One region of the Bradyrhizobium sp. LB13.1 genome, then DNA from elsewhere that is predicted to be linked to it. Evidence: riboswitches for the same ligand, from Rfam matches in the RefSeq annotation. Region 1 holds a riboswitch; the other holds the start of a gene.
The links. Region 1 has a riboswitch for S-adenosylmethionine ahead of metX (homoserine O-acetyltransferase MetX). Riboswitches for the same ligand answer to the same signal wherever they lie in the genome.
Positions count from the first base shown of each region.

Region 2: another riboswitch for S-adenosylmethionine. It lies ahead of ACVWYI_RS05285 (O-succinylhomoserine sulfhydrylase); the one in region 1 lies ahead of metX (homoserine O-acetyltransferase MetX).

Region 1 covers NZ_JBSRYQ010000001.1:7,440,993-7,445,402, reverse strand. The annotation lists gene ACVWYI_RS36070 (prephenate/arogenate dehydrogenase family protein) at 1-67, opposite strand, end outside; partial or broken gene hisC (histidinol-phosphate transaminase) at 64-1,159, opposite strand; gene ACVWYI_RS36060 (chorismate mutase) at 1,194-2,042, opposite strand; SAM riboswitch at 2,244-2,323, shown strand; gene metX (homoserine O-acetyltransferase MetX) at 2,414-3,616, shown strand; partial or broken gene metW (methionine biosynthesis protein MetW) at 3,619-4,282, shown strand; gene ACVWYI_RS36045 (alpha/beta fold hydrolase) at 4,391-4,410, opposite strand, start outside.
Region 2 covers NZ_JBSRYQ010000001.1:1,131,477-1,135,886, forward strand. The annotation lists gene ACVWYI_RS05275 (SGNH/GDSL hydrolase family protein) at 1-289, shown strand, start outside; partial or broken gene ACVWYI_RS05280 (SGNH/GDSL hydrolase family protein) at 302-1,295, shown strand; gene ACVWYI_RS05285 (O-succinylhomoserine sulfhydrylase) at 1,350-2,546, opposite strand; SAM riboswitch at 2,618-2,697, opposite strand; partial or broken gene ACVWYI_RS05290 (2'-deoxycytidine 5'-triphosphate deaminase) at 2,770-3,916, shown strand; gene ACVWYI_RS05295 (PAS domain-containing protein) at 3,944-4,357, shown strand.

The DNA.
Region 1 (4,410 bases):
CGATCGAGCCGCCGATCAGGCCGAAGCCGATCAGCGCGACGCGCTGGAAGTGCGGGGTCGCGCTCATCTGCCGGCCATGAAGTCGCGCAGGCCCTCGACGACGAGACGATTGGCCTCCTCGGTGCCGATGGTCATGCGCAGCGAATACGGCAGGCCGTAGTTCTTTAACCCGCGCAGCACCAGCCCGCGCTTGGTGAGGAAGGCGTCGGCCGCGTCCGCAGGTCTTGCCCTCGGTCGGGAAGTGGATCAGCACGAAATTGGCGACGCTCGGCGTCACCTTCAGCCCGAGCTTGCCGATCTCCTCGGTTAGCCAGTTGCGCCAGGTCTCGGTGAATTGCTTCGACATGGCTTGGTGGCCGGTGTCCTCGATCGCGGCAACGGCAGCGTACATCGCCGGCGTCGACACGTTGAAGGGTCCGCGGATGCGGTTGACCGCGTCGATGATGTGCTCGGGGCCGAACATCCAGCCGATGCGCAGCGCCGCAAGACCATGGATCTTGGAGAAGGTGTGCGTCACGACCGTGTTCTCGGTGGTGGCGACGAGCTCGATCCCCATCTCGTAATCATTGCGCGAGACGTAGTCGCAATAGGCTGCGTCCAGCACCAGCAGCACGTGCGAGGGCAGGCCGGCGCGCAGGCGCTTGACCTCGTCGAACGGGAGATAGGTGCCGGTCGGGTTGTTGGGGTTGGCGAGCCAGACCAGTTTTGTCCGCGGCGTCACGGCCTTGAGAATGGCGTCGACGTCGGAGGTGAGGTTCTTCTCCGCTGCAACGACGTTCCTGGCGCCGACCGCCATGGTCGCGATCGGGTAGACCAGGAAGCCGTGCGTGGTGGAGATCGCCTCGTCGCCTTGGCTGAGATAGGTGTGGGCGAGCAGATTGAGGATCTCGTCCGAGCCGGCGCCGCAGATGATGCGATTGGGATCGAGCCCGAAGGTGCGCCCGATCGCTTCGCGCAGCACGCGCGAGGTTCCTTCCGGATAGTCTTCCAGATGATCCGCAACGTTCTTGAACGCCTCGATCGCCTTCGGCGACGGCCCGAACGGCGTCTCGTTGGCCGAGAGCTTGAAGACCTTGCGGCCCGGCTCTGCCACCGGGCTCTTGCCGGGCGTGTAGGGCGCAATATCGAGAATGCCGGGATTCGGCACGGGGCGGGACATCTTCAACTCCGGAGTGGCTTAGGCGGTTCGCGACTTACGATTTCGACCCGGTCGGGGGCACCGTATAGCGCGTTGCATGGCTGCCGACGAGGGCCGTGGAGCGCACCGAGGCCCCCGCCTCGATCAGGGCAGTCTTGATTTTGTCGAGGCTGCTCGTCGCGGTGACCGAGACCAGCAGCGCGGCGCCGTCGAAGGCGGTATCGGGCACGGCCACGATCTCGGCGAGCGGCGACAGGGCGCGCGCGACCTCGGCGTTCCACCCCGACACGCGCACGCTGAAGGTCTCGACCTCCGTCACCAGGGCGCTGTCGGCGACGCGCGAGACCGCAAACACGGGCAACGCCGCCGGATGGTCCGCGCGCTCGACGAAGGGCAGCCGCGCGATGATCTTTGGCGCACCGGCTTCTTCCAGCGACAGCCACCATGGCGTGCGGCTCGAGGTCGCCGAGACCAGTCCCAGATCGCCCTTGGACTTCGCGACGGCCTCGACCGCCGCCTGCGCGCTGAAATGCGCGACGTAAGGCACGGTGAAGCCGAAATGGAATCGCGCGGAATCGCGCATGGCCGGCTCGCTTGCCGAGATGTCGGCGTGCACCGAGAACGGCGCCTGGACATAGGTAAAGGTCGCGATGATGACGCGCCAGATGCTCTCGACCGTGTCGAGCGGCAGGATGCCGCGATGACGCTGGACGAGGTCACGCATCATGGAAGCCTCGCGCGCCGGACGGAACGCCGAGCCGACCTCCTGGGTCTGCTTCACCTGGATCAGGCGATCGATGATGTCGCCGCGCTGCATCAACAGACGGTGCATGCCCTCGTCGATCGCGTCGATCTCCTTGCGCAATTCCTGGAGAGATGGTGGCGCGGGCGGACGTTGGGACATGTCTGACAGGCGTTGTTGAGGGCGTTCCAATGCGGATCAGTCGAGCCGACACCGCTGCTATCTGTCCTGATTAGGCAGTCAGGGCCGCGAAAGCAAAGAGAAATGCAAAGGGAAATGGGACCCGTTCCGCCGATGGCGCGACAGGCGAATTTGGTTGATCCGGGCCGCGACTTGACGAAAACCGTCCAAGACGGTAGCTTTTACGCGTTCCGTGGTCATTTGAGCCGGCCGGCTTGCAGCCACGTTAAAAAACTCGCTAAACAGGCCGGGGACCCTTTCGATCCCGGCCGAACCTATCGTTCAGGCCGGGTTTTTTATGGCCTGATGTCAATGCGGTCACCACTACGATCGCAAACGAGGTCGATGGTCAGATGGTTGGCGTCCAGTCAATTCCGAGTCCCGCGATCACTGCCGACGAGCGGTCGCACGAGGTGGATCATCCGAGCTCGCAGGTCGCGCAGTTCGGCACGGAGCAGCCGCTGCGGCTCGATTGCGGTGTCGATCTCAGCCCATTCCAGATCGCCTATCAAACCTATGGCGTGCTCAATGCCGATCGCTCCAACGCTGTTCTGCTCTGCCATGCGCTGACCGGCGACCAGCATGTTGCCAACGTGCATCCCGTCACCGGCAAACCCGGCTGGTGGGACACCTTGGTCGGCCCCGGCCGACCGATCGATCCTCAACACTACTTCATCATCTGCTCCAACGTGATCGGCGGCTGCATGGGCTCGACCGGTCCGGCTTCGATCAATCCCGCGACCGGCAAGGTCTGGGGCCTCGATTTTCCTGTCATCACCATCCCCGACATGGTGCGCGCGCAGGCCATGCTGATTGACCGGCTCGGCATCGACACGTTGTTCGCGGTGGTCGGCGGCTCGATGGGTGGCATGCAAGTGCTGCAATGGACCGCGGCATATCCGAGCCGCGTGTTCTCCGCGCTGGCGATTGCCTGCTCGACGCGGCACTCGGCGCAGAACATCGCGTTCCACGAGCTTGGCCGGCAGGCCGTGATGGCCGATCCCGATTGGCACAGTGGCGGCTATGCCGAGCACGGCCTCCATCCGCATCGCGGCCTCGCTGTGGCGCGGATGGCGGCGCACATCACCTATCTCTCGGACGCCGCGCTGCATCGCAAATTCGGTCGGCGCATGCAGGACCGCGAACTGCCGACCTTCTCGTTCGATGCCGACTTCCAGGTCGAGTCCTATCTGCGTTACCAGGGCTCGTCCTTCGTCGAGCGCTTCGACGCCAATTCCTATCTTTATCTGACGCGGGCGATGGATTATTTCGACATCGCCGGCGACCATGGCGGCGTGCTGGCGAAGGCGTTCGCGGCAATCCAGACTCGCTTCTGCGTGGTCTCCTTCACCAGCGACTGGCTGTTCCCGACCTCGGAATCGCGCGCGCTGGTACATGCGCTGAACGCATCGAGCGCGCGGGTGTCGTTCGCCGAGATCGAGACCGATCGCGGCCACGACGCCTTCTTGCTCGACGTGCCCGAATTCCTTGATATCTCCCGCGCCTTCCTGCAATCGGCAGGCAAGGCCCGCGGACTCACCCTCAGGGACGGATAGCCATGTCTGTACAGGAAGCGTTGCCGCTGGGGGGCCTTGCCACCGGGCAATCCGGTCAGTTTCGCGCCGACCATCTGCTGGTCGCGGAGATGGTCAAGCCGGGCTCGAAGGTGCTCGACGTCGGTTGCGGCGAGGGTGACCTGCTGCAACTGCTGGAGACCCGCGGCATCGACGGCCGCGGCATCGAGCTGTCGCGCGAGGGCGTCAACCGCTGCGTCGCCAAGGGGCTCGCGGTGGTGCAGGGCGATGCCGACACCGACCTCATCAATTATCCCGACGACGCCTTCGACTACGTGATCCTGTCGCAGACGCTGCAGGCGACGCGGCAGCCCAAGGTCGTGCTGGAGAACCTCCTGCGCATCGGCCGCCGCGCCATCGTGTCGTTCCCGAATTTCGGCTTCTGGAAGATGCGGCTCCAGCTCCTGATTGGAGGCCACATGCCGCGCACGGAAAATCTGCCCGCAAGCTGGTATGACACCGCCAACATTCATTTCTGCACCATCAAGGATTTCGTCGAGCTCTGCGACGCGATCGACGTCAAGATGGAACGTGCCGAGGCGCTCGACCTCTACGGCCGCCCACTGCGGCTGCGGATGCCGTGGTGGGGTGTGGAATCTGTTCGGCGAGCAGGGCGTGTTTCTGCTGACGCGGGGCGGCAGGAAGTAGTTTTCGTCATTGCGAGCGTAGCGAAGCAATCCAGGGTCTTCCCGCGGAGGGATTCTGGATTGCTTCGCCTGCGCTCGCAATGACGGAGCGTGTGGTGACGCCCTTGCTCTAATGCGCGGCCAGCGACC
Region 2 (4,410 bases), 6.3 Mb from region 1:
AGGGGCCGACGTCGTCTTGATGAATTTGCAGTACAGCCCGCGCACCGAAACCATGATCTCGGTGCCGCCATACCTCGACAATATGCGGGTGGTGGCGCAGGAGCACGATATCCCGCTGTTCGATCGTTTCGCGATCATGCGGCAGTGGAATGATCAGGGGCAGTTCGACCTGTTCAGCCCGTCGCGCGGGCTTGAGCTGGCGAAACAGGTCCATGATTGCCTTGGCCGGGCGTTGGCACAGTTCGTCATCGACGCTGCCCACCTGGAGCCGGCCCAGCAGCAAAATTGAGGTCTAGCGTTAATGAGTTCTCTCCGCCCTTTTTGCCTGACGGCATGGCTGGCTGCGCCCGCTGCGGCGGCGTTGCTGTTGCTAACGCCTGTATCGCAGTCGCGCGCGCAGGAGCCGGCCGCGCAGGCAACGCCGGCCCCGCAGCAATCGGCTAATCCCGCTTCCGCTTCACCGTCCCAGACCACCGTCGCCCGCGACGTCCCCCGACCAGCGCGGCATCACGGCGCGCGCCATCGACAAGGTGAAGCAGGTCGCGAAATCCGCCGGCGACATCTTCAGCCGCGTCCCCTGCCTGTCGCCGAAGGGCGGCGCGAAGGCGATGGGCACGCTGCCGCATGTCGCGGGCAAGCTCGTCGCCGGCCAGCCCGTCGTCATCGTCGCGTTCGGCTCGTCGTCGACCGCAGGATTCGGCGCGAGCTCGCCGGAGTTCAACTATCCCAATCGCCTTGCCGCGCAGCTGCACCGGCATTATCCGACCGCCGATATCACGGTCGTCAATGCCGGCGTCGGCGGCGAGGACGCGCCCGAGATGATGAAGCGGCTCCAGAAGGCGGTGATCGACGTGCATCCGGATCTGGTGATCTGGCAGGTCGGCACCAATGCCGTGCTGCGCAATCTCGATCCCGGCGAGACCGCGAAGATGGTTGAGGACGGCATCGGCCGCATCCAGGCCGCCGGCGATGCCGACGTCGTGCTGGTCGATCCGCAATATTCGCCTGCCGTCAACCAGCGCGCGGAGAGCGCCGGCAAGATGGTGAAGCTGCTCGGCAAGGTCGCCGAGCTCCGTCACGTCGGCATCTTCCCGCGCTTCGAGGTGATGCGCGACTGGCACGAAAAGCAATCGCTTCCGGTCGAGAGCTTTGTGATCGCCGACGGCCTGCACATGAACGATTGGGGCTACGCCTGCTTCGCCCAGCTCCTCGGCGACGACATCATCCGTTCCGTCGGCCAGATCAAGCTCGGCGTGAACGTGCCGGCGGACGTGCGGACGTACCGGCCGATGTAATGGTCGTCCCGGCCTAGTGCGCAATTGCGCACGGGAGCCGGGACGACCAGCACCTCACGCCTTCTCCAGCGCCGCGGTCAGATCTTCGATCAGATCATCCGGATGCTCGAGCCCCGCCGAGAAGCGGATAAAACCCTCGCTGATGCCGAGGGCGGCACGATCCTCCGGCTTCAGGCGCTGATGCGTCGTCGTGGCGGGATGCGTGACAAGGCTCTTGGCGTCGCCGAGATTGTTCGAGATCTTCGCCAGCTTGAGCTCGTTGAGCACGCGGAACGCACCCTGCTTGCCGCCCTTGACCTCGAAGCCGACCAGCGTCGAGCCGCCGCGCATCTGCTTCTTCACCAATGCAGCCTGCGGATGGTCGGCGCGGCCGGGAAACACCAGCCGCGAAATCTTCGGATGGCTCGCCAGCACGTCCGCGATGCGCGCCGCCGTCTCGGTCTGCGCGCGCACGCGCACGCCCAGCGTCTCCAGGCCCTTGAGCAGGACCCAGGCGTTGAACGGCGAGATCGACGGCCCGGTCTGGCGCATGAAATTGTGGATGTGCTCGGCGATGAACGCTTCCGAGGACAGGATGATGCCGCCGAGACAGCGGCCCTGGCCGTCGATGTGCTTGGTCGCGGAATAGACCACGACGTCGGCGCCGAGCGCGAGCGGGCTCTGCCAGATCGGGGTGGCGAACACGTTGTCGACGACGAGCCGCGCGCCGCCGCTGTGCGCGATCTCGGCAATCCCGGGAATGTCGAGCACGTCGAGCGTCGGATTGGTCGGGCTCTCCAGGAAGAACGTCTTGGTGTTCGGCTTCACCGCGCGCTGCCACTGGTCGAGATCGAGCCCATCGACCAGCGTCGTCTCGATGCCATAGCGCGGCAGCAAATCCTGCACGACGTAGAGGCACGAGCCGAACAGCGCGCGCGAGGCCACGACGTGATCGCCGGTCTTGAGCGGCGCCAGGATCGCGGTCGTCACCGCGGCCATGCCGGTCGCGGCCGAGCGCGCCGCTTCGGCGCCTTCGAGCTCGATCATGCGCCGCTCGAACATCTGTATGGTCGGGTTGGAGTAGCGTGAATAGATGAAGCCGGGGTCCTCGCCCTTGAACCGCGCCTCGCACTCCTCGGCGCTGTTGTAGACGTAGCCCTGGGTCAGGAACAGCGACTCCGACGTCTCGCCATATTGCGAGCGCAGGGTACCGGAATGGACCAGACGGGTTTCGGGACGGTATTGCGCGGTTGGCGCCGGGGACTTCGACATAGGACCTCCTCTGCGTGACCATCGAAAATGGTCACAAAAAAACCGGCCTGGAATATCTCCACGGGCCGGGATCACAGAGGTCCCCGGCCTGTTTAGCGACTTATTTAACGTGGCTGCAAGCCGGCCGGCTCAAATCACCACGGGATAAGTCATGCTCATATTCCGCAATGCCCTTTCCGTCAAGACGTCCATCGGATAGCCGTAAAACGCTAGTATTTCCCGCATGTCGGGATGCATTTGCCCGCCTGATGAGGACCCTCGGTTGACGTTCACGGTTGCCGCCGACGCCAATGGTATCCTGCCCGACCGCATGATCGCGGCGATGGCGGAGGGCGGTCTCATCCTGCCCGCATACGACTTCGTCGAAAGCCAGATCCAGCCGGCAAGCCTCGACCTTCGCCTCGGCGACATCGCCTATCGCGTCCGCGCCAGCTTCCCTGCCCGGCCCCGGCGCCACCGTCGCCGAGCGCATCGACGAGTTGAAGCTGCACGAGTTCAGCCTTGCCGACGGCGCGGTGCTGGAGACCAACTGCGTCTACATTGTGCCGCTGCTCGAAAGCCTCGCGCTGCCGCCGGAAATCGTCGCGGCCGCCAACCCGAAGAGCTCGACCGGCCGGCTCGACGTTTTCACCCGCGTGATCGCCGACGGCACCCGCCGCTTCGACATGATCGGCGCCGGCTATCACGGTCCGCTCTATGCCGAGATCAGCCCGAAGACGTTCCCGGTGCTGGTCAGCGAGGGCTCGCGCTTGTCGCAAGTACGCTTCCGCACCGGCGATGCCATCCTCAACATCGACGAGCTCGAGGCGCTGCACGCGACCGAGCGTCTCGTCGACGTCGACGATGCCGATCTCACCGGCGGCGTCGCGGTGTCTGTCGATCTCTCCGGCGAAAAGAGCGGCGGCTTCGTCGGCTACCGCGCCAAGCGCCACACCGGCGTCATCGACGTCGATCGCCGCGCCGGCTACGCGGTTGACGATTTCTGGGAGCCGATCGCGGCGCGTCCCGACGGCAATTTGATCCTCGATCCCGGCGAGTTCTACATCCTCGCGTCGAAAGAGGCCGTGCAGGTGCCGCCCGATTACGCCGCAGAGATGGTGCCGTTCGATCCGCTGGTCGGCGAGTTCCGCGTGCATTACGCCGGATTTTTCGATCCCGGCTTCGGCTATGCCGGTGCGGGCGGGCTGGGATCGCGCGCCGTGCTCGAGGTCCGCTCGCGCGAAGTGCCTTTCATCCTCGAGCACGGCCAGATCGTCGGCCGGCTCGTCTACGAGAAGATGCTGGCCCTCCCCGACGCCATGTACGGTCAGCGCATCGGCTCGAACTACCAGGCACAGGGCCTGAAGCTGAGCAAGCACTTTCGGGTGTAGTGATCATCCGGGCCACAAGGTGTTGACATGACCAATTCATCCCAACTGGACGCACATATTGTCAACGACGTCGCCGACGCGCTGATCTATTCCGATCCGTCGGGCACGATCACGCGCTGGAATCGTGCATCGACCGCGCTGTTCGGCTTCGCCGCGGACGAAGCGCTGGGCCAGAATCTCGACCTCATCATTCCCGAACATCTGCGCGCCGCGCACTGGAAGGGCTTCGAGGCCGCGTTTGCCAGCGGCGCGATGAAGCTCGCGGGCAAGCCGACACTGACCCGCGCGCTGCACAAGAGCGGCCGCAAGCTCTACATCGAGATGACATTCGCGCTGGTGCGGGACGCCGGCGGCGCGGTGCAGGGATCGGTCGCCATGGCGCGCGACGTGACCGAGCGCGTCGAGCGCGAGCGCGCCGCCAAAGCCACTCACAATTCGTGATGCGGAATTGGCGGGCCGCCGTGCAGGGCGTCCTGCGTGCGGTTCAGGTTGTC